4 regions of the Streptomyces sp. NPDC002773 genome follow, and region 1 is predicted to be linked to each of the others. Evidence: riboswitches for the same ligand, from Rfam matches in the RefSeq annotation. Region 1 holds a riboswitch; each other region holds the start of a gene.
The links. A riboswitch is a leader RNA that binds a small molecule or an ion and turns the genes downstream of it on or off. The one in region 1 is predicted to bind cyclic di-AMP.
Positions count from the first base shown of each region.

Region 2: another riboswitch for cyclic di-AMP. It lies ahead of ABT034_RS17060 (M23 family metallopeptidase); the one in region 1 lies ahead of ABT034_RS28020 (LysM peptidoglycan-binding domain-containing protein).
Region 3: another riboswitch for cyclic di-AMP. It lies ahead of ABT034_RS22425 (C40 family peptidase); the one in region 1 lies ahead of ABT034_RS28020 (LysM peptidoglycan-binding domain-containing protein).
Region 4: another riboswitch for cyclic di-AMP. It lies ahead of ABT034_RS29220 (transglycosylase family protein); the one in region 1 lies ahead of ABT034_RS28020 (LysM peptidoglycan-binding domain-containing protein).

Region 1 is NZ_JBEOVO010000030.1:14,440-19,273, forward strand. Features, by position in the region: gene ABT034_RS28010 (alpha/beta fold hydrolase) at 1-272, shown strand, start outside; gene ABT034_RS28015 (alpha/beta family hydrolase) at 398-1,702, shown strand; gene ABT034_RS28020 (LysM peptidoglycan-binding domain-containing protein) at 1,686-2,564, opposite strand; cyclic di-AMP (ydaO/yuaA leader) riboswitch at 2,569-2,752, opposite strand; gene ABT034_RS28025 (DUF6197 family protein) at 3,096-3,740, shown strand; gene ABT034_RS28030 (nitroreductase family deazaflavin-dependent oxidoreductase) at 3,817-4,254, opposite strand; gene ABT034_RS28035 (alpha/beta fold hydrolase) at 4,423-4,834, shown strand, end outside.
Region 2 is NZ_JBEOVO010000012.1:79,969-84,802, reverse strand. Features, by position in the region: gene ABT034_RS17070 (M16 family metallopeptidase) at 1-990, shown strand, start outside; gene ABT034_RS17065 (M16 family metallopeptidase) at 987-2,384, shown strand; cyclic di-AMP (ydaO/yuaA leader) riboswitch at 2,644-2,809, shown strand; gene ABT034_RS17060 (M23 family metallopeptidase) at 2,822-3,592, shown strand; gene ABT034_RS17055 (GntR family transcriptional regulator) at 3,778-4,461, shown strand; gene ABT034_RS17050 (HPr family phosphocarrier protein) at 4,614-4,834, opposite strand, start outside.
Region 3 is NZ_JBEOVO010000019.1:16,980-21,813, forward strand. Features, by position in the region: gene ABT034_RS22415 (ATP-dependent Clp protease proteolytic subunit) at 48-671, shown strand; gene ABT034_RS22420 (hypothetical protein) at 679-984, shown strand; cyclic di-AMP (ydaO/yuaA leader) riboswitch at 1,375-1,505, shown strand; gene ABT034_RS22425 (C40 family peptidase) at 1,509-1,985, shown strand; gene ABT034_RS22430 (ATP-binding protein) at 2,001-2,438, opposite strand; gene ABT034_RS22435 (8-amino-7-oxononanoate synthase) at 2,601-3,788, opposite strand; gene bioB (biotin synthase BioB) at 3,932-4,834, shown strand, end outside.
Region 4 is NZ_JBEOVO010000033.1:55,735-60,568, reverse strand. Features, by position in the region: gene ABT034_RS29230 (cytochrome P450 family protein) at 1-1,123, shown strand, start outside; gene ABT034_RS29225 (LysM peptidoglycan-binding domain-containing protein) at 1,217-2,407, shown strand; cyclic di-AMP (ydaO/yuaA leader) riboswitch at 2,666-2,839, shown strand; gene ABT034_RS29220 (transglycosylase family protein) at 2,843-3,574, shown strand; gene eno (phosphopyruvate hydratase) at 3,940-4,834, shown strand, end outside.

The DNA.
Region 1 (4,834 bases):
CCGTGGGGCGCTCCTCCGCGACGGCCTTCCGCGCCTACCTGGACTCCTGGTCCCGCACCGACTTCCACGAGCGCGTCCGTGACAACCCCACGCCCGTCCTGCTCGTCGTCGGCGCCCACGACCCCGCGCTCGGCACCGAGGCGATGGAGGCCACCTGGCTGCGCTGGTACCCGAACGCGCGCCTCGAAGTCCTCAAGGACGCCGGCCACTACGCGCCCGAGGAGACGCCGCAGGCCCTCGCCGAGGCCATCGAGGCCTTCCTCGCCGCCTGACGGGCCCCGCCCCTGACCTGCCGTCGCCGCCGAAGACGCGTCTACCCTGGAGGGACGGGCAGCTGACACGTTCTCCCCGGGCCCGGGGACGGGCCCGGAGCCGCGCAGGCGGAAGGGCGGCGGCCATGTACTTCAACGACCGGATCGACGCGGGCCGGCAGCTCGCCGCCCGGCTCGGCCACTTCACGGGCCAGGACGTCGTGGTGCTCGGTCTCCCGCGCGGCGGTGTGCCGGTGGCCGCCGAGGTCGCCGACGCCCTCGGCGCGCCGCTCGACATCTGTCTCGTACGGAAGCTGGGTCTGCCCCGCCAGCCGGAGCTCGCGATGGGCGCGCTCGGCGAGGGCGGGGTGCGGGTGGTCAACGAGCGGGTGATGCGCGAGACCGGGGCGGACGCGCGCGACCTCGCCGCCGTGGAGCAGCGCGAGCACGCCGAGCTCGACCACAGGGCCCGGCGCTACCGGGGCAGCAGGCCCTCCGTGCCCCTCGACGGGCGGACGGTCCTCGTCGTCGACGACGGCCTCGCGACCGGGGCCACGGCCCTGGCGGCCTGCCGGGTGGTACGCGCCCGGGGCGCCGCCCGGATCGTCCTCGCGGTACCGGTCGCGCCGCCGGGATGGACGGCCCGGCTCGGCGGGGAGGCCGACGAGACCGTGAGCGTCCACACGCCGGAGATGTTCTACGCGATCGGACAGTTCTACCGGGACTTCGCGCAGACCCCCGACGCGGAGGTCATCGCCTGCCTGGACCGGAACCGGGCCACGCGCGGGCCAATCGTCCACGCGGAGGACGTACGGATCCCCGCCGCCGGGGCCACGCTCAACGGGCACCTCGCTGTGCCCGAGAACGCCGCCGGCATCGTCCTGTTCGCCCATGGGAGCGGCAGCAGCCGGCACAGCCCCCGCAACGGGGCGGTCGCGGCGGCACTCAACGGGGCGGGCCTAGGAACGCTCCTCTTCGACCTGCTCACCGAGGCCGAGGCGGGGGACAGGGCCCGGGTCTTCGACACCCCGCTGCTCGCCGGCCGTCTCGCCGACGCCACGGCCTGGCTCGCGGGCCGGCCCGCGACCGGCGGCCTCCCGCTCGGCTACTTCGGGGCGAGTACGGGAGCCGCCGCCGCGCTGTGGGCGGCGGCCGATCCCGCGTCCTCCGTGGCCGCCGTCGTCTCACGCGGTGGCCGGCCCGACCTGGCGGCCGACCACCTGGCCCAGGTCAGGGCCCCGACGCTGCTCGTGGTGGGAGGCAGGGACGAGCTGGTCCTCGACCTCAACCGGCGGGCCGGGTCCCGGCTGCGCTGCGAGCACCGGCTCGCCGTCGTGGAGGGCGCCACCCATCTGTTCGAGGAGCCGGGTGCCCTGGAGCAGGTGGCGGAACTCGCCGGCTCCTGGTTCACCCGGCACTTCGCGACCAGCGGGATCAGTAGGGCCCGTTGACGTTGTCGATGGAGCCGTAGCGGTCGGCCGCGTAGTTGCAGGCGGCCGTGATGTTGGCGACCGGGTCGAACAGGTCCGTGGACGTGCCCGGCACGTGGTACGCGTCGAAGGTCGGCTGGATCACCTGGAGGAGGCCCTTCGAGGGCGTTCCGGCCACGGCGTTGGAGTCCCAGAGGTTGATGGCCTGGGGGTTGCCGGACGACTCGCGCATGATGTTGCGGAGGATCCCGTCGTAGGAACCGGGGATGCCGCGCTGGGACATGATGTCCAGCGACTCCCGGATCCAGCCGTCGAGGTTGTTCGCGTACTGGGCGGCGGCCGGGGCGGCCTGGACGGGAGCGGCGGCGGGAGCGGCCTGCGCCGCGGAGGCGCCCGTGTCCTTGGCGACGGCCGGGGCGGCGGGACGGCGCTCGGAGCGGCTCGCCCGATCGGCCGAACCGGTCTTCTTCGCCTTCGCGGGAGCGGCCTTCGCGGAATCCCGACCGAGCGTCAGTTCAAGGCCGGGACGAATAAGTGACGGGTTGTCACCCACCACGCTCTTGTTGGCCTGGTAAAGGGTCTTCCAGCCGCCCTGAATTCCCTTCTTCTGGGCGATCAGGGAAAGCGAGTCGCCGCTGACGACCGTGTAGGTGCGGGCGGCGGCCGGTGCGGTCGGGGCCTTGGCCGCGGCCGCGACGGCGGGAGCGGCGAGGGCGGCGGCGGGCCGGGCAGCGAGTTCCGGAGCTCCGGAAACGGGCGCGGCGCCGGCTGCGGCGGGGGCGATCAACGGGAGGGCCAGGGCGGCTCCACCCGTTCCGACCAGCGCGATTCCACGCGAGACGGGGTGGCGTCGGGGGCGGCGGTGCTTACCGTGTGCAGGCATGACGGATTCCTCTCCGGCGCCTTCGGGGTGAGCTGTCGGGTTCGGACTGGAGATGTCCGGCCGCGCGCACGCGGCTTCACCCCGAGCCGTTCCGGAATCCGGGCCGGCGTATTCGTGGGTCCCCCGCTCCTGCCGTCGGGTGAAAAGGGAGGTATTTCGAGCGGTGGCAGGATTCGGCGATCCGCTCGAATGGAGGTGACCGTAGGCCAGTAATGCGACGGAGAACAAGAGGGGCGGGTCGACGGGCCCGGTGAAAGGATCACGGAATTCTCCGAATTCAAGATCGACCGTTCTTCCGGTCCGCCGAACTTCCTTGCGCGGCGGGGCTCGCGCCGGGTCAGGAGGCGGGGGAGCCCCTGGGAAAGTGAGTCGCGTCACCAGGTGTTCAATGTCCGAAAATGCGCCTTAATTCGGTTAATAGGCGAGAGCGCCGGAAAAGCCCTGTCGATCGCAGGGGCACTCAAGGGCATAACGCGCAAACCCGACATTCGTGCTGAAGGATGGTGCCACCCCGACCGAGGAGCCGCCCGGATGTCCCCCTCCGCCTCCCTGATCAGCCCCGACGCCCTCGACCGTGAGGCCGCCGCCCTCTACGAGAGCGCCACCTGGCAGCGGATCGTCACGGACTTGACCGCCGCGCCACCGCCCGCGGGTACTCCCGCCCCCGCGCCGGCCCCGGTGCCGGACACGGAGTCGGACTCCGAGAGATGGCGGACTCTGCTCACCCTGCCCGTGGACCGGCTCGTCGCCGACGCGCTCGACGCGCTGCCGCCGCCCCTGCCCGCCGAACGCCGGCTCCCGGGCCGGATCGGAGCCGTACTCCCCGACAAGCTGCACGCCTGGCGGCGCCTCGGCCAGCCCGAACTGCGCCCCTCGGTCCACCTCGGCTACGCGCGCCTCGTCCTGGCGGAGTGGGGCTGGCAGAACGCGCCGTACAAGCTGCGGGACGCCCGGGGGGCCCGATGCGTCTGCGGCGCCCTGCTCGCCGCCCACCGCCTCGGCTACGGCAGCGCGACGACGATGAACGAGGCCGCCGCCTGGATCATGGCCGAGCTGCGGTCACGGGGCTGGCAGGAGCTGATCGGGCCGTGGAACCGGGCCCCCGGCCGTACCGCCGCCGACGCCCTCGCCCTCCTCGACGCCACCATCCACCGCGCCGCGCACGCCGGCCGCTGAGCGGCCTTCCGCCGTGTGGACCACCGGCCGGGCTCGGTGGCGAGCTCGGCCGGGTCGACGGCGGTCCCTCCGGCTCCTACTCGGTCCGCTCGACGACGAACAGGGGGATCTCGCGGTCGGTCTTGCGCTGGTAGTCGGCGTAGTCGGGGAACGCGGCGACGGCCCGCTCCCACCACGCCCGGCGCTCCTCGCCGGTGACCAGACGCGCCTTCATGTCCCAGACGCGCGTGCCGTCGCGGAGTTCCACGAGCGGCGAGGCGACGAGGTTGTGGTACCAGACGGGGTGCTTCACCGCCCCGCCGTTCGACGCGACGAGCGCGTACGCCCCCTCGTGCTCGACCCGCATGAGCGGCGTCTTGCGGAGCTTGCCGCTCCTCGCGCCGACGTTCGTGACCAGGACGACGGGCAGACCGCGCATGGTCGTGCCCTTGGTGCCGCCGGACGACTCGTACAGCTCGACCTGGTTGCGCACCCACGCCGAGGGGCTGGGCTCGTATTCGCCTTCGAGGGGCATGGAGATCCTTTCGGGGGCGTCCGCTGTCACCGGCTGTCTGCCGCGTCCCCCCGACGCTAGCGGACGGACCCGCCCGCGTCCCGGCCGTCCTGGCCGATGCGTTGTCAGTGCCGACTCATAGGGTGGCTCCTGACGGTACGAGTGGCGGCGCAGGGGAGAGTGGTCGGCATGCGGGAGTTGTTCCTCGCGGACCAGCGGGCGTACATCCGGTGGATCGACCTGCCCGGAGACGGGCCCGTGCGGGTGTTCGTCCACGGACTCGGGTGCACGGCGGCGTCGGACTTCGCCCACATCGCGGCCCACCCCGCCCTCGGCGGCTCCCGGGCCCTGCTCGTGGACCTCCTCGGCCACGGGCTGAGCGACCGGCCCGCCGCCTTCGACTACCGCATGGAGTCCCAGGCGGCGGCGGTGGCCGCCGTCCTCGACCACCTCGGACTCACGGGCGTCGACCTCGTCGGGCACTCCATGGGCGGCGCCGTGACGATCCATCTCGTGGCGGCGCGCCCGGACCTCGTGGCCCGGCTCGTGGTCGCGGAGCCGAACCTGTACGCGGGCGGCGGCGCATTCAGCTCCCCGGTGG
Region 2 (4,834 bases), on a different contig from region 1:
ATGGGCTCGCTGCTCGCCGCGCTGGACGACGAGTCCATGGAGAACCAGCGGGACGTCGTCAAGAACGAGCGCCGCCAGCGTTACGACAACGTGCCGTACGGCACGGCCTTCGAGAAGCTGACCGCCCTCGCCTACCCCGAGGGCCACCCGTACCACCACACGCCCATCGGCTCCATGGCCGACCTGGACGCGGCCACCCTGGAGGACGCGCGGAACTTCTTCCGCACGTACTACGCCCCGAACAACGCGGTGCTTTCGGTCGTCGGCGACATCGACCCGGAGCAGACCCTCGCCTGGGTCGAGAAGTACTTCGGTTCCATCCCCGGCCACGACGGCAAGCCCGCACCGCGCCCCGGCGACCTGCCCGAGGTCATCGGCGAGCAGCTCCGTGAGGTCGTCGAGGAGGAGGTCCCGGCCCGCGCGCTGATGGCCGCCTACCGGCTGCCCCACGACGGCACGCGCGAGTGCGACGCCGCCGACCTGGCCCTGACGGTCCTCGGCGGTGGCGAGTCGTCCCGTCTGCACAACCGCCTGGTCCGCCGCGACCGCACGGCCGTCGCCGCCGGCTTCGGCCTGCTGAGGCTCGCCGGAGCGCCCTCGCTCGGCTGGCTGGACGTCAAGACCTCCGGAGGCGTCGAGGTCCCGCAGATCGAGGCGGCCGTCGACGAGGAGCTCGCCCGGTTCGCCGCCGAGGGCCCCACGCCGGAGGAGATGGAGCGCGCGCAGGCCCAGTTGGAGCGCGAGTGGCTCGACCGCCTCGGCACCGTCGCGGGCCGCGCCGACGAACTGTGCCGGTACGCCGTGCTGTTCGGCGACCCGCAGCTCGCCCTCACGGCCGTCGACCGGGTCCTGGACATCACCGCCGACGAGGTGCGGGCGGCCGCCGCGGCCAAGCTGCGCCCCGACAACCGCGCGGTGCTCGTCTACGAGCCCCTGGCGGCCGAACTGAGCGACAGCGACAGCGACGACGAAGAGGGAGCGGACCAGTGACCGACGCTGCCGTGTCTTTGACGAGCATGGACTTCCACCCGCAGCCGGAGCCCGGCGCCGCCAGGCCCTGGGCCTTCCCCGCCCCGGACCGCGGGAAGCTGGACAACGGCCTGACGCTGCTGACCTGCCACCGTCCCGGCCAGCAGGTCGTGGCCGTGGAGCTCTTCCTGCCGGCCCCGCTGGACGCCGAGCCCGCCGGTCTCGACGGTGTCGCCACCATCATGGCCCGCGCGCTCACCGAGGGCACGGACCAGCGCGGTGCCGAGGAGTTCGCGGCCGAGCTCGAGCGCTGCGGCGCCACGCTCGACGCGCACGCCGACCACCCGGGCGTACGGGTCTCCCTTGAGGTACCCGTCTCCCGGCTGCCCAAGGCGCTCGGGCTGCTCTCCGAGGCGCTGATCGCCCCGGCGTTCCTGGACACCGAGATCGAGCGCCTGGTGCAGAACCGGCTCGACGAGATCCCGCACGAGACGGCCAATCCGGCCCGTCGCGCCGCCAAGCAGCTCTCCAAGGAGCTCTTCCCGGCCGAATCGCGGATGGCGCGGCCACGCCAGGGCACCGAGGAGACCGTCGAGGCGATCGACGCGGCCGCGGTCCGCGCCTTCTACGAGGCGTACGTCCGGCCCGCCACGGCCACCGCCGTGGTCGTCGGCGACCTGACCGGCGTGGACCTGGACAAGGTCCTCGCCGAGACCCTGGGCACCTGGACCGGTGAGCCGGCCGAGCCGCTCCCGATGCCGCCGATCTCGGCCGACGACACCGGACGGGTCGTCATCGTCGACCGACCCGGCGCCGTCCAGACCCAGTTGCTGATCGGCCGGATCGGCCCCGACCGGCACGACCGCGTCTGGTCGGCCCAGGTCCTGGGCACGTACTGCCTCGGCGGCACCCTCACCTCGCGCCTCGACCGGGTGCTGCGGGAGGAGAAGGGCTACACGTACGGGGTGCGTGCCTTCGGGCAGGTGCTGCGCTCCGACAGCCAGGGGAACGGTGCCGCGATGCTCGCCATCAGCGGTTCCGTCGACACGCCCAACACCGGCCCGGCGCTTGACGACCTGTGGAAGGTGCTGCGGACGCTGGCCGCCGAGGGCCTCACCGACGCCGAGCGCGAGACGGCCGTGCAGAACCTGGTCGGGGTCGCCCCGCTCAAGTACGAGACGGCCGCCTCGGTCGCCGGGACGCTGGCCGACCAGGTCGAGCAGCACCTCCCCGACGACTACCAGGCCCAGTTGTACGCACGGCTCGCCGAGACCGGCACGGTCGAGGCGACCGCGGCCGTGGTCAGCGCCTTCCCGGTGGACCGGCTCGTCACCGTGCTCGTGGGTGACGCGGCGCAGATCGCGGACCCGGTGCGCGCGCTCGGCATCGGTGAAGTCACCGTCGTGACCGGCTGATTCCGGCTCCCGACCGGGGCTCCGACCGGCTCCAACCTGGCTCTGACCAGGCTCCCGACCCGGCTCCGACCCGGTAAGGGGAGGGCTCCGACGGCATGTTTCGTCGGAGCCCTCCCCTTTGTCCGTATTGAACGCAAGGGTGATCGTTTGCCCTGTGGCATGTCTTACAAACTGGCGAGTCCGGTTGGTGATTGAAAGACGATCCGCATAGCGTCGGTGCGTCTGTTCGGCAGTTGCACCCGCCGCACCCGCGGCACCCGGACAGTCATCGCCGAGTCCCCGTCAGGCGCGAGCCTGGGGAGCCGGGGACCCACACGTAGTCCCTGGGGTGAATCGGGCGCCTTCGTCTCGTACGGAGGGGCTCGTAGGAGACCTTCCTGCTCCGAACCCGTCAGCTAACCCGGTAGGCGAGAAGGAAGGAAAGGATCAGCCACTACATGGCGTTCACCCGTGCCACCGGGAAGCATCGTGGGCCGAGCCGGATGGCGCGCCGCAGCGTGGGCATCGCCGGCGCCGCGACCCTGGCCACCACCGGCGTCATCGGAACCCTCGCTTCCCCGGCGCTCGCCGCCGACGCGGACAACCGCTCCGCCGAGGACACCGGCCTCACCAAGGTGATCACCGAGGACTCCCTCGTGGACCGGATCAACGCCCAGGCCGCCGCCCAGGAGCAGGAGGCCTTCGAGGCCGCCGCCAAGGCGAAGGCCGAGGCCGAGGCGAAGCGCAAGGCGGAGGCCCGCGCCAAGGAGATCCGCGAGGCGGAGGAGCGCGCCGCCCGTGAGGCCGAGCGCCGCCGCCTGAACTCCTTCCAGCTCCCCGTCGCCGGCTCGTACGTCTCCACCGGCTACCAGACCGGCGGCTCGCTCTGGTCCTCCGGCAGCCACTCCGGCGTCGACTTCCACGCCGGGTACGGCAGCAGCGTCGTCTCCGTCGGCTCCGGCACCGTCGTCGAGGCCGGCTGGGGTGGCGCGTACGGCAACAACATCGTCATCCGGATGAACGACGGCACGTACACCCAGTACGGCCACCTCTCCTCCATCGGCGTGTACGTCGGCCAGAGCGTCGAACCGGGCGAGGAGATAGGCATCTCCGGCTCGACCGGCAACTCGACCGGCCCGCACCTCCACTTCGAGGCGCGCACGAGCTCCGAGTACGGCTCCGACATCAACCCGCTCGCCTACCTCCGCGCGCGCGGCGTCAGCGTCTGACGCGGACGCCCGCCCCGCGTCGCAAAAGCCCCGGCTCGTGCTGAGCCGGGGCTTTTCGTCGGTCAAAAAGGCTTCCATATTTCGCTGAGGCATCGGAAATTCCGGCGCGCTGCAATAGAGTCGCAGATCGGGCGCAGAACAGGCGTCGCAGAATTGTCTCGCGCAGACCAAGGCGGAGGTCGGACATGCGCATTCCCGCGCACTCGGTATGCACGGCGATCCGGGACGACATCGTCTCCGGCGTCTTCGAGCGGGGCAGCCGGCTGACCGAGGAACAGCTCGCCCGCCGGTACGGGGTCTCCCGCGTCCCGGTCCGCGAGGCCCTGCGCACCCTGGAGTCCGAGGGCTTCGTCGTCACCCGCCGCCACGCGGGCGCGCACGTCGCCGAGCCCACCGAACAGGAGGCGGCCGACCTGCTCGACATGCGGGCGCTGCTCGAACCGCTGGGCGCCGCACGGGCCGCCCAGCGGCGCACCGAGGCCCACCTCAAGGTGCTGCGGGGCCTGGTCAGGCTGGGGCAGGAGCGGGCCAGGCGGGGTCAGGGCGAGGATCTGCGCTCGCTCGGCGGCTGGTTCCACGAGACGCTGGCACAGGCCTCCGGCAGCCCGGCCCTGACGGCGCTGCTGACGCAACTGCGCCACAAGATCGCCTGGATGTACGCGGTCGAGCAGCCCGCGCAGCCGGTGGAGGCCTGGGCCGAGCACGGCGCGATCGTGGACGCCGTGGCGCGCGGTGACGCCGAGCGCGCGCGGGCGCTGACCGCGGTGCACGCGGAACGCTCGCAGCCGCTGCACCGGCTCAAAAGGCCGGAGCGCGGGCGTGTGAGGGTTTCGCAACATGTCGTCAACACGGCGAGCGCCCGGAATTAACGCGCACGCCGTATACAAAGAATAGTAATTCCGCAGTCCGCGTTCCGTGCTGCCCAAAAGCGGGCCGAATCGGGTCGGTGGAAATGCGAAAGGCCGTGGCCACCGGAATTCCGGCAGCCACGGCCTTTCGTCGTACGGGGGGGCGACCCGGATCAGACGGTCTCGGGGAGCTCGTCGAGACCCTCGGCGACCAGCTTCGCCAGACGGTCCAGAGCGGCCTCGGCGCCGTCGGCCTCCGAGGCGAGGACGATCTCCTCGCCGCCCTGCGCGCCCAGGCCGAGCACCGCGAGCATGGAAGCGGCGTTCACCGGGGTGCCGTCGGACTTGGCGATCGTCACCGGAACGCCGGAAGCCGTGGCGGCACGGACGAAGA
Region 3 (4,834 bases), on a different contig from region 1:
TACGGCCTGTACGTCCTGTACATTTTTTACAGATGGAGGTGCCCGTCATGCACGCTCGCCACGTCCTGCCCGAGTTCACGGAGCGGACCAGCTACGGAACCCGGACCCTCGACCCCTACTCCCGGCTCCTCGAGTCCCGGATCGTCTTCCTCGGGGCACCCATCGACGAGACCTCGGCCAACGACGTCATCGCCCAGCTCCTGTATCTGGACCACGCGGCGCCGGGCCAGGACGTCTCGCTCTACATCAACTCCCCCGGCGGCTCCATCACCGCGACGACCGCGGTCTACGACACGATGCGCTCGCTCCACTGCGACGTGGAGACCACCTGCCTGGGCCAGGCCGCCTCCACCGCCGCGCTCCTGCTCGCCGCGGGCACCCCGGGCAAGCGGCTGATGCTCCCCGGCGCCCGGGTCACGCTCCGTCAGCCCGCCCTGGACGAGCCGATGCAGGGGCAGCCGAGCGACCTCGACCTCCACGCGCGCGAACTGCTCAGGCAGCGCGCCCTGGTGGCCGGGGCGTTCGCCGAGCACACGGGACAGCCCCGGGAGCGGATCGACGCCGACCTGGACCGTCTGACCGTCCTGGACGCGCCCGCTGCGGTCGCGTACGGCCTGGTGGATCATGTGATCACCAGCCGGCGCGCGACCGGCGGCGGCGCGGCGCGGTGAGCCGGCCGTGGTCCCCGAGCTGCCGCCGCTGCCGGCCCTGACCCGGGCCGAGGGTGAACTCGTCGACGCGTACCTCGAAGTCGTCGACCTCCTGGGGAAGATCAATCCATCCAGAGGTACGCATACCTATGGAGCGCTACGGGCGGCACAGGCCCTGGTGGGGCGGGCCGAGGCGCTGCGCGAAGCGCTGACGCTGATGCACGCACGGGGTGAGAGCGAGGTGCACGCGGACACATTGGCGCGTGCTCTGCGGGTGTTGGACGGGGATCGCAGGACCGGTCGGGTCACCGTCCCGGGACCACGCGCGAGTTGACATTTCGTCGTGTCGTGTCGAGGTCCGTACGGCCGACATGTGCCGCAGAAACACTCCCTCGTTCGGCGTAGTCGATGAGTCGACAAATAGCTTGGGTGACTTGCGCACCACGTGTACACATCTGGCGGAATGGGGCGTTCCACCCCTGGTGCGGGGCTCGTTGGCCAAACCTCCGAAGATTACGAATGCGTCCTGTCCACCCGAACGGATCAGTCGTGAGGAGCCTCACATATCGCCGTTTCAGCTCGGATTTCACCCTGGGTGTGGGTCAAGATCCCTGTCGACGACAAGCCCCCGCCGCCGCGGCGGGGCGGTCCGGGCGGACGCCGAGTCCTGCCGCTGTCCCGGACGTCTGGTCGACAGGAGTGGATCGGCAGGAGTGGAGGACCCGATTTTTACGGGGCGTACGCGCTGTTTCGGCAGCGGGGCCGTCCCTTGGGGTGAAGCCGCGACCGCGGCCGGGCATCTTCGCCAGCCCGAACCCGACAGGTCATCCTTCGCAGGCGGCTGACGAAGGGTTGCGCATGACTGCGCAGATGCACGTCCCGTCCCTGCTGTCCCGGGCCGGAGCCGTCTCGGCTCTCACCCTCGCCGCCGTCGGCGGCACGCTGCTCGCACCAGGTGCGGCATCGGAGGCCCAGGCAGCCACCACGCACGCGAACAAGGCACTGAGCGTCGCCGCGTCCAAGAAGGGAGCCCCGTACGGCTACGGGAGCGCCGGACCCTCCAGGTTCGACTGCTCCGGTCTGACGCTCTACGCGTACAAGAAGGCGGGCAAGTCGCTGCCCCGTACCGCGCAGCAGCAGTACAACAAGACCCAGCACATCTCCGCCTCCACCAGGCAGAAGGGGGACCTGGTCTTCTTCCACTCCGGCGGGAGGGTGTACCACGTGGGGATCTACGCCGGCAGCGGCAAGATCTGGCACTCGCCCAAGTCGGGATCCTGGGTGAAGCTCGACAAGATCTGGTCGTCGAAGGTCTACTACGGCCGCGTCCGATGACCCGGAGGACAGGCGCTAGCAGCTCGCCAGGGGGGCCGCGGTCCACGGGATCGTGATCCAGACCGTCTTGCCGCCGTCCTCGGTCGGAGTGACCGAGAGACGGCCGCCCGCCTCCGCCGCCAGGACACGGATGATGACCATGCCCCGGCCGTTGTCCTGCTGGACCGCCGCCGGGAGGCGGCGGGGCCGGCGGGGGTGGCTGTCGGTGACGCCGATGTGAAGCCGCTCCTCCCGCTCGAGGCGGACCTCCACCGTGAAGGTGGGCGACTGGCCGAGGGTGTGGAGGACGGCGTTGGTGGCCAGTTCGGAGACGATCAGACGGATCGAGTCCGCGACGTCCGCGGCGCCGTCGAGGCCCCAGCCGGCGAGGACGTCCGCGACGTACCGCCGGGCCGTGGGGACCGAGGCGGGGTCGCTCGGCAGCGTGAGAGATGCTTCCTGGTGATCTGCCATGGCGACGCTGTCCCTTTCCCGCCGGGGCCGCTGCCCCGGATCGCGCTTCGCGTCAGAGTGCCACCGATCGTGCCGCGCCGGGCGGCGTTCCACCAAGATATGTCCCCATCTGTCGCCCGAAGCGGTGAACTATGGTGCCCGGGAACGCCCTTGGGCCGACGTTCACCCCTGCCGGGCGGCGGGCGCGGTCCTCAGGATCGTCTCCACCGCGCGCCCGATCTGCGCGTCCGTCAGATCGGCGCGTGCCGTGAGGCGCAGCCGCGAGATGCCGTCGGGTACGGACGGGGGCCGGAAGCAGCCGACCGCGAGGCCCTGCTCGCGGCAGTCCGCCGCCCAACGCAGGGCAGCCTCGGGGGAGGGGGCGCGCACCGACACCACGGCCGCGTCGGGCCGGGCCGCCGTGAGGCCCGCCTCGGTGAGCAGCCCGTACAGCGTGGTGGCGACGGTACGGGCCCGCCCGGCGAGGCCCGGCTCGGCCGCCAGCAGCCGGAGGCTCGCCAGCGCGCCGCCCGCGGCGGCCGGGGCGAGCCCGGTGTCGAAGATGAAGGTGCGGGCCGCGTTCACCAGGTGCTCGATCACCCGGGCCGGGCCGAGGACGGCGCCGCCCTGGCTGCCGAGGGACTTGGAGAGGGTCAGCGTGGCCACGACGTCCTCGTCGCCCGCGAGCCCGGCTTCGTGGAGGGCGCCCCGGCCCCCAACGCCGAGGACGCCGAGGCCGTGGGCGTCGTCCACCACGAGCCCGGCGCCGTGCGCGCGGCAGGCCGAGGCGAGCTCCGGCAGCGGGGCCTTGTCGCCGTCGACGGAGAAGACGGAGTCGCTGACGACCAGGGCCCGCCGCCCCGGATGCGCGTCGAGGGTCTTGGCCACGGCCTCGGGGTCGGTGTGCGGGACGACGGCCGTCTCGGCGCGCGCGAGGCGGCAGCCGTCGACGATCGAGGCGTGGTTGGACGCGTCGGAGATGATCAGCGAGTCCCGGCCGCCGAGCGCCGTCAGGGCGGCGAGGTTGGCGGTGTAGCCGGAGGAGAAGACGAGGGCCGCCTCGAAACCGCAGAAATCGGCGAGTTCGCGCTCCAGGCGGGTGTGCAGCCGGGTGGTGCCGGTGACGAGCCGGGAGCCGGTGGAGCCCGCGCCCCAGCGCCTCGCGGCCTCGGCCGCCGCCTCAGTGACCTCCGCGCGGCGGGTGAGCCCGAGGTAGTCGTTGCTCGCCAGGTCCAGCAGCTCCGACTCGGCCGGCCGGGGCCGCAGCACCCGGACGAGACCGGCCTCCGCCCGGCGGCGCGCCTCGCCGTCGGTCCAGTCGAACGCGGTACGGCGCGGGCCCGCGGCCCGTGCGTCGTCGGCCTGTGACATGCGGCGATCCTTTTGTAGGCAGCGCACAGACCCTAACCGGAGGGTGCCGAGGTCGGGATGTGGTCATCCACACACCTCTATCGGGGGCGTTTGTTCGGTTCCTCCTTGGCCCCGGGGTGGGCGGTAGGCAAGGATCAGCGGTTATGGACCTCCTGAACACGCTGGTGGAGAAGGGGCTGCGGCGCGAGCTGCCGACCCGTGAAGAAGCGCTCGCCGTCCTGGCGACCTCCGACGACGAACTGCTCGATGTGGTGGCGGCGGCCGGCAAGGTGCGCCGCCAGTGGTTCGGGCGCCGGGTGAAGCTCAACTACCTGGTGAACCTGAAGTCCGGGCTGTGCCCCGAGGACTGCTCGTACTGCTCCCAGCGGCTCGGCTCCAAGGCCGAGATCCTCAAGTACACCTGGCTGAAGCCCGACGAGGCCTCCCAGGCCGCCGCGGCGGGTGTCGCGGGCGGCGCCAAGCGGGTGTGTCTGGTGGCGAGCGGCCGCGGTCCGACGGACCGGGACGTGGAGCGGGTGGGCCGGACCATCGAGGCCATCAAGGAGCAGAACGAGGGCGTCGAGGTGTGCGCCTGCCTCGGTCTCCTCTCGGACGGGCAGGCGGAGCGGCTGAAGGACGCCGGCGCCGACGCGTACAACCACAACCTGAACACCTCCGAGGCGACGTACGGGGGAATCACCAAGACGCACACCTACGCGGACCGCGTGGACACCGTGCAGAAGGCGCACGCCGCCGGTCTGTCGGCCTGCTCGGGTCTGATCGCGGGCATGGGCGAGAGCGACGAGGACCTCGTCGACGTCGTGTACGCGCTGCGCGAGCTGGACTCGGACTCGGTGCCGGTCAACTTCCTCATCCCCTTCGAGGGCACCCCGCTCGCCAAGGAGTGGAACCTCACCCCGCAGCGCTGTCTGCGGATCCTCGCGATGGTGCGGTTCGTCTGCCCCGACGTCGAGGTCCGGATCGCGGGCGGCCGCGAGGTGCACCTGCGCTCGATGCAGCCGCTGGCCCTGAACATCGCGAACTCGATCTTCCTCGGCGACTACCTG
Region 4 (4,834 bases), on a different contig from region 1:
GCGGTACGCGGACGCCCGGCAGGCCCTCGCCGACCAGCGGCTCTCCAAGAACCCGGTGCACCACGCCGAGCCGGGGAAGACCGGGATCCCCGGCGAGCGCAGCGCGGGCCTCATGACGCATCTGCTCAACATCGACCCGCCCGACCACACCCGGCTGCGGCGGCTCGTGTCGAAGGCGTTCACCCCGCGCCGCGTCGCCGAGTTCGCCCCGCGCGTGCAGGAGCTGACGGACCGGCTCATCGACTCCTTCGCGGAGAAGGGGAGCGCGGACCTCATCCACGAGTTCGCGTTCCCGATGCCCATCTACGCGATCTGCGACCTGCTCGGCGTGCCCCGCGAGGACCAGGACGACTTCCGGGACTGGGCCGGGATGATGATCCGGCACGGCGGCGGCCCCCGCGGCGGGGTCGCCCGGTCGGTGAAGAAGATCCGCGGCTATCTCGCGGAGCTGATCCACCGCAAGCGCCAGGACCTCGGCGACGACCTGATCTCCGGCCTCATCCGCGCGAGCGACCACGGCGACCACCTCACCGAGGCCGAAGCCACCGCCATGTGTTTCGTGCTGCTCTTCGCCGGCTTCGAGACCACCATCAACCTCATCGGCAACGGCGTCTACGCGCTCCTGAGGGACCCGGAGCGGCGCGAGCGGCTCCAGGCCTCGGTCGCGGCGGGCGAGACCGCGCTCCTGGAGACCGCGGTGGAGGAGCTGCTGCGGTACGACGGGCCGGTGGAGATGGCGACCTGGCGGTACGCGACGAGGGCGCTGACCATCGGCGGGCAGGAGATCCCGGCGGGCGACCCGGTGCTCGTCGTGCTCGCCGCGGCGAACCGGGACCCGGAGCGGTTCACAGCGCCGGACACGCTGGACCTCACCCGGCGCGACAACCAGCACCTCGGGTACGGGCACGGCATCCACTACTGCCTCGGCGCGCCGCTCGCCCGGCTTGAGGGGCAGACGGCGCTCGCGACCCTCCTGACACGTCTTCCGGACCTGCGACTTGCCGCCGACCCGGCCGAACTGCGGTGGCGCGGCGGGCTCATCATGCGGGGATTGCGCACGCTTCCGGTGGAGTTCTCCCCGTCCGTACCGCTCCGCCACAGTGACGGCGTGTCAGAAATGTGATCTTCGCGTGATCGTGCGGCCATCGACTTGTGACGAGCGTTCGAATACCGCTACGTTCACCGCACTCTCAGCCGTCACGCGAAAGGCGCTCCTATGCGTTCCGGGAACGGACGACACCGTCGCCCCCGTCAGGCCCCCGCCATCGTCGTCGCCGCAGGTGTGACCGGATCCGCCATGGCGCTGCCGCTGCTCGCCGCCGGATCCGCGTCCGCGGCCGACGCCGCCACCTGGGACCGCGTCGCCGAGTGCGAGTCCGGTGGCCAGTGGAGCGCCAACTTCGGCAACGGCATGTACGGCGGGCTCCAGTTCACCCAGGACAGCTGGGAGCGCAACGGCGGCCTGGCGTACGCGCCCAGCGCCGACCTGGCCAGCCGGGCCCAGCAGATCGCGGTGGCCGAGAAGGCCCTCGCGAAGGGCTCCACCGAGTGGGCCACCTGCGCGCCGATCGCCGGCCTGACGAACGACGGCACGGCCCCCGGCGTGGACCCCGGCCCGACCTCCGTCCCGAAGGCCCCCACGGGGCCGGTCGTCGAGTCGAACCGTACGGCGGGGCTGCCGGAGGCCTCCACGGGCTCCCCGGAGACCACGAAGGGGATCACGGGTACGGTCACGCCGACCGCTCCCGTCACGCCGTCCACGCCCACCGGGCCCGTCTCGCCGACGGCCCCCGTCGCGCCGACCGGCCCCGTCTCGCCGACCGCTCCGGTGAGCCCCACCGCGCCGACCGGCTCGACCGCCCCGACTTCCCCGGCCGCCCCGAGCGGCTCGACCGACCCGGCCGCGCCGGTCGTCCCGGTCAACCCCGTCGTCCCGGTCACGCCGGTCACCCCGGTCACGCCCGGCACCCCTGACGCCTCCGTCACGCCCGGTACGCCCGGTTCGTCCGTGACGCCCGGCACTCCGGAAGGTGACGCGTCGTCGGCCACGCCGGGCACCGGCAAGCACCGGGGCGATGCCGCACCGGAGGAAACCGGCAAGGCGGACACTTCGTCTGAATCAGGTAGACATGCTTCATCCGAGAACAAGTTGACCGAAAGCCCCCTCGTTACGACGCCGGTTGACGCGGCGAAGGATTCGGGCGCAACGGACAGTCAGGACACTTCGGGCGCGTACACCGTGCGGCCGGGTGACAGCCTGTCCGACATCGCGCAGGCGAACGAACTCCCCGGAGGCTGGACCGCCCTCTATGACGCCAACCGGGGCACGGTGGGCATCGATCCGGACCTGATCCTCCCTGGTCAGAGCCTCGATCTGACGGACGTTCCGGCTTCGACGACCAAGTGATTCGGGGGCGTATGTCCGGTTCTGGGCAAGTGAGACATGGGTCTCTTCGCTCCAACTGGCGTGTCCCGTCCGTAATCTTTGCCCCCGTCACCTCTCACCTGCACAAACAGCACCTTCCGGAAGCCAAGTAGGGGCGGTATTTCCGCAATACGCCTCTTTGAACTTCCGGTGGGTCTGTGTCTACGGTCATCACCGCTCGCCACCGCGGGCCCCGTCGACCGAAACGCCGAATCCTGCCGTCGGCCGATGGGAACAGTCGTCGCGTAAGCGCCGAAGGCAGGAGTGGGGGACCCAAGGTAAGTGCCGGTCCCGGCCGTTGAGAAAGACGGCCGATGATCGGCTTGGGGTGAAGCCGCGTGCTAGGACACGCGGCCGGGCAACTTTCCGGCCCGAACCCGACAGCTCACCTCACAGGCGTCGGTGAGGAGAATCTCCATGCTGTTTTCCGGCAAGGGCAAACACCGCCGTCCCTCCAAGGCCACCCAGGTCGCCACGCTCGTCGGCGTCACCGGTGTCGCCGTCGCGGCCCCGCTGATGACCGCGGGCACCGCCTCGGCCGCCACGGCCTCCGAGTGGGACCGCGTCGCCCAGTGCGAGTCCGGCGGCAACTGGTCCATCAACACGGGCAACGGCTACTACGGCGGCCTCCAGTTCTCGGCCTCCACCTGGGCCGCGTACGGCGGCACCGCCTACGCCTCGACCGCCAACCAGGCGTCGAAGTCCCAGCAGATCGCCGTCGCCGAGAAGGTCCTCGCGGGCCAGGGCAAGGGTGCCTGGCCGAGCTGTGGCGTGGGTCTCTCCGGCGCCTCCTACGACGGCGGCTCCACCGAGTCCGCCCCGCAGCAGGAGGAGCGGAAGGCCGAGCAGCCGACCACCCGCAGCGAGCAGCGCCAGGCCCCGAAGCAGGCCACGCAGCAGGCCCCGCAGGAGCAGGCCCCGCAGCGCGAGGCCGCGCCGCAGGCCGCCAAGAAGACCGTCACCACCCCGACCGGCAAGAAGGTCGAGAAGGGTGACGGCGAGTACAAGGTCGTCTCCGGCGACACCCTCAGCACCATCGCCCAGGCGCACGGCGTCAAGGGCGGCTGGGCCCAGCTCTTCGAGCTGAACGACGAGATCGTCGACGACGCCGACCTCATCTACCCGGGCCAGCAGCTTCACCTGAAGTGAGCCCGGCGGTCCGCGTGAGTCCGGCGGCTCACGCGGTCCCCACGACCCTCCCGCGGTGACCACCCCGGTCCGGCGCGCCCTTCCCCCGTGCGCGCCCGACCGGGGTTCCGTCCGTTCCGGGCCGCTCCCGTGCGGGGGCGCACCCGTCGAGGGGCGACTGACTGAGGGACCGACCTGATGGTTACCGTCCAGTAGATCTGATGTCCTTCGTCCCGAAACGCATGCCCTTGGGTCCTTTTTCGTCCCAGGGGGCGGGCGCCCGGCTGGCCGGAGCCCCCGCGCCGGTTAGGCTCTTGTCGCAAGGCCAAGCGACCCTGCACCGACCTTGCGTCACATCCAGCGTCACATCCCAGAAGGAGATGCTCGTGCCGTCCATCGACGTCGTCGTAGCCCGGGAAATCCTGGACTCCCGAGGCAACCCCACGGTCGAGGTCGAGGTCGGCCTCGACGACGGCAGCACCGGCCGTGCTGCTGTTCCGTCCGGCGCCTCCACCGGTGCTTTCGAGGCCATCGAGCTTCGCGACGGTGACCCGAACCGCTACCAGGGCAAGGGTGTCGAGAAGGCCGTCCTCGCCGTCATCGAGCAGATCGGCCCGGAGCTCGTCGGCTACGACGCCACCGAGCAGCGCCTGATCGACCAGGCCATGTTCGACCTGGACGCCACCGAGAACAAGGGCTCGCTCGGCGCGAACGCCATCCTCGGCGTCTCGCTCGCCGTGGCCCACGCCGCCTCCGAGGCCTCGGACCTGCCGCTCTTCCGCTACCTCGGCGGCCCGAACGCGCACCTGCTGCCCGTTCCGATGATGAACATCCTCAACGGTGGGTCGCACGCCGACTCCAACGTGGACATCCAGGAGTTCATGATCGCCCCGATCGGCGCGGAGTCCTTCTCCGAGGCCCTTCGCTGGGGTGCGGAGATCTACCACACGCTCAAGGGCGTGCTGAAGCGCAAGGGCCTCTCGACCGGCCTCGGCGACGAGGGCGGCTTCGCCCCGAACCTGGAGTCGAACCGCGCCGCCCTGGACCTCATCATCGAGGCCATCAAGGAGGCCGGCTACACCCCGGGCACCGACGTCGCGCTCGCGCTCGACGTGGCCGCGTCCGAGTTCTACAAGGACGGCGCGTACGAGTTCGAGGGCAAGTCCCGCTCGGCCGCCGAGATGACCGAGTACTACGAGGAGCTCGTCTCCGCGTACCCGCTGGTCTCCATCGAGGACCCGCTGTACGAGGACGACTGGGACGGCTGGAACACCATCACCT